Regions from separate parts of the Xenorhabdus griffiniae genome, predicted to be linked through region 3. Evidence: riboswitches for the same ligand, from Rfam matches in the RefSeq annotation. Region 3 holds a riboswitch; each other region holds the start of a gene.
The links. A riboswitch is a leader RNA that binds a small molecule or an ion and turns the genes downstream of it on or off. The one in region 3 is predicted to bind thiamine pyrophosphate.
Positions count from the first base shown of each region.

Region 1: linked by a shared signal. The riboswitch ahead of thiB (thiamine ABC transporter substrate binding subunit) and the one ahead of thiC (phosphomethylpyrimidine synthase ThiC) in region 3 are both predicted to bind thiamine pyrophosphate.
Region 2: linked by a shared signal. The riboswitch ahead of thiD (bifunctional hydroxymethylpyrimidine kinase/phosphomethylpyrimidine kinase) and the one ahead of thiC (phosphomethylpyrimidine synthase ThiC) in region 3 are both predicted to bind thiamine pyrophosphate.

Region 1 covers NZ_CP147737.1:4,146,304-4,148,573, forward strand. Annotated here, with positions in the region: gene ptsP (phosphoenolpyruvate--protein phosphotransferase) at 1-33, opposite strand, end outside; gene rppH (RNA pyrophosphohydrolase) at 43-573, opposite strand; TPP riboswitch at 690-794, shown strand; gene thiB (thiamine ABC transporter substrate binding subunit) at 1,020-2,006, shown strand; gene thiP (thiamine/thiamine pyrophosphate ABC transporter permease ThiP) at 1,982-2,270, shown strand, end outside.
Region 2 covers NZ_CP147737.1:2,892,452-2,894,721, forward strand. Annotated here, with positions in the region: gene thiD (bifunctional hydroxymethylpyrimidine kinase/phosphomethylpyrimidine kinase) at 13-813, opposite strand; TPP riboswitch at 854-946, opposite strand; gene cspE (transcription antiterminator/RNA stability regulator CspE) at 1,071-1,280, opposite strand; gene WDV75_RS12580 (amino acid permease) at 2,215-2,270, opposite strand, start outside.
Region 3 covers NZ_CP147737.1:406,608-408,877, forward strand. Annotated here, with positions in the region: gene thiC (phosphomethylpyrimidine synthase ThiC) at 1-1,093, opposite strand, end outside; TPP riboswitch at 1,239-1,363, opposite strand; gene nudC (NAD(+) diphosphatase) at 1,627-2,270, shown strand, end outside.

The sequences.
Region 1 (2,270 bases), 1.0 Mb from region 3:
CTTTTCGACAATTTCCCGTAAGCGCATGAGCATAACAATGACCTAACTTTTTCTACGACGATGTAAATAAGGTGAATGGAATAATGAAGCTGGCTCCTGCGTTGACATTACAATAGAAGAGAATTCTTTCATCACGCGTCGATAGACATCTCGTTTAAAAGAAACAACCTGCCGGACAGGATACCAATAACTCACCCAACGCCAACCATCAAACTCCGGAGTCTTACTGCGCTGCACATTAATATCCGCTTCATTACACAATAACTGCAATAAAAACCAACGTTGCTTTTGCCCAATACAAACAGGCTTTGTATCCCAACGCACCAAACGCTTGGGTAATTTGTAACGCAACCAACTCCGGGTTGAGGCAAGAACCCGTACATCTTTGCGACTTAAACCAACTTCTTCGAACAACTCGCGATACATCGCTTGCTCTGGTGATTCCCCTGGATTGATACCCCCTTGAGGAAACTGCCAGGAATGCTGCCCATAACGGCGGGCCCACAGAACCTGCCCTTGGCGATTACAAATTACAATTCCTACATTCGGGCGGTAGCCATCATCATCGATCACCAGACTACCTCTCGATATAACAAATTTAAAAAGATAGCTAATTGTTTCACACTCATCTCAAGCGGTAAACCTCTATGATGAGACTTTGCAGACGTAGCCGAAGTCTCTACAATACCGCTATCTCAACGGGGTGCGGCTGTCGCAAAACAGTGCTGCTGAGAACAAACCCGTCGAACCTGAACCGGTTAGTACCGTCGTAGGGATTTGAGACGCTACTCATTGATATAATAGATGTCATTTTCATTTAGCACCTTCTCAGATCCTTTGCTGTCTGCTAATAACAAATATTAAGTAACTGATATATATACCAATCCAACTTCAAGTTGTAGCTTGCAAATCAAAGACGCATCTTGAAAGGCAATTGGTATACAACTATCAATATTTTTAACTATTGATATATGCAACTACAGGAGAGCAAAGTGTTTACTAAATTATTTTCCCGCTTTATGGCTATCAGCCTACTGTCTGTTTCTGCCAGTGTTTTTGCTCAGTCAGGCCAGGCAAAACCTACCCTGACAGTTTATACTTATGATTCATTTGCCTCTGAATGGGGACCAGGACCTGCTATCAAAAAAGCCTTTGAGGCAGAATGTGACTGTGAACTGAAACTGGTTGCGTTGGAAGATGGCGTCTCCTTGCTGAACCGTTTGAGAATGGAAGGCAAAAAAACACCCGCAGATATTGTATTGGGGTTAGATAACAACCTGATTCAAGCCGCTCAGCAAACCGGATTATTCACACCAAGTCACGTCGATACCTCAAAACTGAAATTACCCATTGCATGGCACAACACGACGTTTATTCCTTACGATTACGGTTATTTTGCCTTTATTTACAACAAAAATACCCTGCCTCATCCCCCCAAAAGTATGGACGAATTAATCAATAGCCACCAGAATTGGAAGATTATTTACCAAGATCCACGTACCAGCACACCAGGTTTAGGGTTACTGCTCTGGATACAGGAACTCTATGGCGACAACGCCGCTCAGGAGTGGCAAAAAGTGGCCCAAAAGACACTCACCGTCACTAAAGGCTGGAGTGAAGCCTATGGCCTGTTTCTGAAAGGTGAAGGTGATATGGTGCTGAGCTATACCACATCACCTGGCTATCACATTATGTCAGAGAAAAAAGATAACTACGCCGCCGCTATCTTCAAGGAAGGACACTACTTGCAAATTGAAGTGGCTGCTCAGTTGGCCTCAAGCAAACAACCAGAACTGGCACAGAAGTTTATGAATTTCATGCTCTCTCCGGCATTTCAGCAAGTCATTCCAACAACCCAATGGATGTATCCTGTCATTGATATCCCTTTACCCGACGTTTTCAAACAACTTCCTGTTCCTGAGAAATCCCTGCTATTCAACGCAGATGATGTGGCAAAACACCGTACAAAATGGATACGTACATGGCAAAGCGCAGTCAGCCGTTAATCGCGGGTTGGTTATTGCCGGGGGTTATTGCCTCTGGCCTGTTAATTATAGTTGCCCTGTCAGCATTCGGGACGCTGTGGTTCAATGCACCTGAAAGCCATTGGCAGGAATTCTTGCATGACAGTTATCTCTGGCATGTCATTAGATTCACCTTCTGGCAGGCATTTCTCTCTGCCGTCTTATCGGTAATCCCCGCTATTTTTCTGGCTCGGGCACTTTATCGGCGCCGTTTTCCCGGAAAGACACTCTTTCTGCGCTTATGCG
Region 2 (2,270 bases), 2.3 Mb from region 3:
TTACCCCAAAATTCACCACCATTGATGAAAATGGTGAACTGGCCCAATGCCATGACCAACTTGTAAACTATCCGCCTGTATCAGCGCATTTTGTAAATATGTTTTAGCAACCGGCAACGTACTTTGCCAGTCTGAATGGCGTGGACGCAATGCAGCAAGTGCTGCGGATAAAGTACACCCCGTTCCATGAGTATGCCGTGTATTTATTCTGGGTGCAGTAAAACGCCACTCCCCTTGCGGGGTAAAAAGCCAATCCGGGCTTTCCTCATTATTCAAATGTCCGCCTTTCAATAAAACCGCCTGACATCCCATTGAACGTAATGCTCTGCCCTGCTGTAACATTTCATCTTCCGTATCAGCAAGATCACAGTTCAATATGGCTGCCGCTTCCGGCAAATTAGGGGTGATCAGAGAAACAAGTGGCAGCAATTGCTCTACCATTGCGGTAATGGCCTCCGGTGATAGCAAGGGATCACCGCTTTTCGCCACCATAACTGTATCCAATACAATGCAGGGAATAGCATAACGATGCAGCGACTCCGCTATCACAGCGATATTAGCTGCATTCGATAACATCCCAATTTTGGCGCTGTCTATCCTGACATCTGAAAGCACTGATTCTAACTGAGCAGCAACAAAAAGGGGATCAAGATCATACACAGATTGTACGCCCAGTGTATTTTGTGCAACCAACGCAGTAACAACTGTCGTACCGTAAGCCCCAAGCGCGGAAAAGGTTTTTAAATCGGCCTGAATGCCGGCACCACCGCTAGGATCGGTTCCTGCGATAGTCAGTGAGTTAATTCTCATTATAGTGATTCCTACCACCAGCTAAAGAAAAGCGGTATCGGAATAAGAGATACCATGACTTCCCTACGCTGGTATTATCCAGATCAGGTAATACGGGTACTTCTCAGTTCAATAAAGAACGCCCCGAGTCAAAATAAAAATCACCCTATTAGTACTCTAATAGAGTGATATTTGCAATAGGTTATCGTCAGATACTAAAACCAAACTAACGATAAATAGATTTAGCCAGTAATTAGATACCCGCCAAATTAAATTTGTTACTATAAAGTTGTGACGTTTGCAGCAGCAGGACCTTTAGGGCCATCCTGAATTTCAAACTCAACTTGTTGGCCTTCAGATAATGTTTTAAATCCATCTTTCATAATTGCAGAAAAATGTACAAATACATCTTTGCTACCATCAGCTGGAGTAATAAAACCAAAACCTTTAGACTCGTTGAACCACTTCACAGTACCAGTGATTTTTGCCATTTCAAAAATTTCCTTTGAATCACTTTATTAGCCTATTGGCATAAAAATAAACAAACCAGTATTAGTTGCTGTTATTTATTAACAGAACCGTACTTCGTTTACCCATGTGTTTTATCACACACTCTTTATATAATCGCAAGCCATTTTTTTCAGGCGCTGGAGCCAACGCACATATTTAAAGTTCTTAATATCTATTCCAATTTGAAATCACTGAATAATTTTTAATTCACATAACATCATGAATTAACACAAAAAGAAAAGTTCACCCTAAGAAATAGCTTTAATAAGACTAATACATAATACTGTTTTCCATATCTATTATGGTGTAGACCAGAGAATTATCGTTATGCAAAATTCATTTTAGATAACGATAAAAATTATATACCAGTCTAACTTCAAGATGCGTGTGATTTCTCCCCCGCTACGCGAGGAGAAATCACGTTTCATAGCGTGTTATAAATTGCAACTTGAAGTTTAATGCGTATAGCTAATTTCACTTATTATTTTTGAACATACAATATAGTTGTTTTATACCCAATGAATTTCAAGTTGCAGCTTGCAAAGCTATGTGATTGTTTATATCTCCCTACGTAGCGAGGAGATAATAAGACGCATCTTGAAAAACGATTGGTATACATATAACCAGCTTACTTTTTGTTTATCATTTATTAAATATTATTCAATTATAATATTTGTAGGATGATTTTTACTATTCGTCTATACGATCATTGATTTCATCAAGTGCATTTTTGCCGGCATTGCTTCAGTTTAAAATGAAACCATATTGTCCAAAAAAGAGTATATACCAATCTAACTTCAAGATGATTGGTATAGTTACACAAAATAACGGTTATGTATTATTTAGTGCTGATAATAACAATCAACCGGGCATAATACCCGGCTGAAAAATGACATGGGTTGGCAACTAATCTACTTATCTTTTAGCTTTCTTCGAGCGAACAATCAAATAACCAATCCATAAGATACCAA
Region 3 (2,270 bases):
TCATCGGTACATAACGCAGCAGTACACCAGCATGGATAGTGAAATAATCCACCCCTTGCTCGGCCTGTTCCAGTAAGGTATCGCGGAACATTTCCCATGTCAGGTTTTCTGCAATGCCGTTGACCTTTTCCAGTGCCTGATAAATCGGCACAGTCCCAATGGGAACCGGACTATTGCGCAAGATCCACTCGCGGGTTTCGTGAATGTAGCGTCCGGTGGAGAGATCCATCACGGTATCTGCACCCCAGCGGGTAGACCAAATCAGCTTTTCCACCTCTTCTTCAATGGAGGATGTGACGGAGGAGTTACCGATATTAGCATTGACTTTTACCAGAAAATTGCGACCAATAATCATCGGCTCAGATTCAGGATGATTAATATTGGCGGGAATAATCGCGCGGCCGGCAGCAACTTCCTGGCGGACGAATTCGGGGGTAATGTTTTCCGGTAAGTTGGCACCGAAACTTTGCCCTGCATGTTGCTGGCGCAAGACTTCACTACGAATGCGTTCGCGCCCCATATTTTCACGCAATGCGATAAATTCCATTTCGGGTGTCACGATCCCCTGGCGTGCATAGTGCAATTGGGTGACTCGCTTGCCATGCCTAGCTTTCAGTGGATGCGGGCGATAGTGAAAACGCAGGTGATCTAATCCGGCATCGGCAAGGCGTTGTTGGGTAAAATCGGAACTGAGGATTGAAACAGGTTCGGTATCATTGCGTTCATCAATCCACGGTTGGCGGATCTTAGACAACCCCTTCCTTACATCCAGTATGGCAGCAGGATCGCCATAAGAGCCGGAAGTGTCATAAACGGGAACCGGTTCGTTTGCCTCAAATTGGGGATTTTCTTTCGTGCCCCCAATAAATGTGGGAGAAAGTTGGATCTCACGCATAGGAACCTGAATATCTTGACGTGAGCCTTCAAGGTAAATGCGTTTTGAGTTGGGAAAAGTAACCCCTTGAATGGAATGGATAAACGCTTGTGCCGCATCTCGTTGAGCCTTACGTGGCCGTGCTGGATGGGCTTTAGGCGAGATATCAGCCGTTGGAATAACAGTATTCGAAATAACGATATTGTTGGACTTAGACATAGCAAATTCCTGACCGTGTTATCGCCTGTCTCATTGTTGATCAGGCTTAAGTTGAGAAAATTGCTTGTCTGGAGCTCGCAGGGAGTAATGGTTGGTGCTGATTAATATCTGTACATGTAATGTATAGATGTACGATTGTTGGCAGCGGGGGATTACTCTTGTTCCCTTCGCGGGTATTAGCCCGATCAGGTTCTGCGGATCCCGAATTAACGGTCTCAGCCTGTGTCCATCGTGATATACGTTGAACGCTAGGCACTCCGACAAGAAAAAAACACCCCAAAGTATAAAGGGGATTGTGAAAACTACAACCCCGTTTTTGGGAGCATGTGTTTATTACTGTGACGCCCATTTAAGAAGAGTATTTGCCAGTGCGGTTAATATAATGAGATTGAAGACGTTATATACCCATCTCACTTCAAGATGCATATTGTTTCTCCCCGCTTCGCGGGGAGAAACAATGAGTTATGTTGTCTTATAATGAGCAACTTGAAAGGTAAAGCGTATAAATCACATAACCCATGATGGAACAGATTATGCAACAAAAACTGACAGGTGGAGAACAAGGCTGGTGGATTGTCAGTCTCGAAAATCGCGTTTGGCTCCCGCAAGGAGAGTTACCTTTAGGTACGGCCAGTCAATGGTCCTTACAAGGCCATATGGCAAAACCGATTGGTGAGTGGTTGGGGGAAACGGTCTGGCTGGTGCGTCATAAAATGGCTTCAGATATGTCCTCTCCCCGTTTAATTGCTGATCGGGATGCTAAGTTATTTCAGTTGGTTGGGCGCGGTGTTCAACTGGCTGAATTTTATCGTTCACATCATTATTGTGGTTACTGTGGTCATGAGATGCAGCATAGTCAGCATGAATGGGCCTGTTTGTGCAACCACTGCCATGAACATTACTATCCACAAATTGCGCCCAGCATCATTGTCGGTATTCGCCGTGATGACCATATCTTGCTGGCACAACACCAGCGTCACCGTAATGGGATCCATACCGTGCTGGCCGGGTTTGTTGAAGTGGGGGAAACTCTGGAGGAAGCTGTGCATCGTGAAGTGATGGAAGAGAGCGGAATTAAGATCCGTAACTTGCGTTATGTCGCCTCCCAGCCGTGGCCTTTTCCAAATTCATTGATGGTGGGTTTTCTGGCCGATTATGAGAGCGGTGAAATCAATAT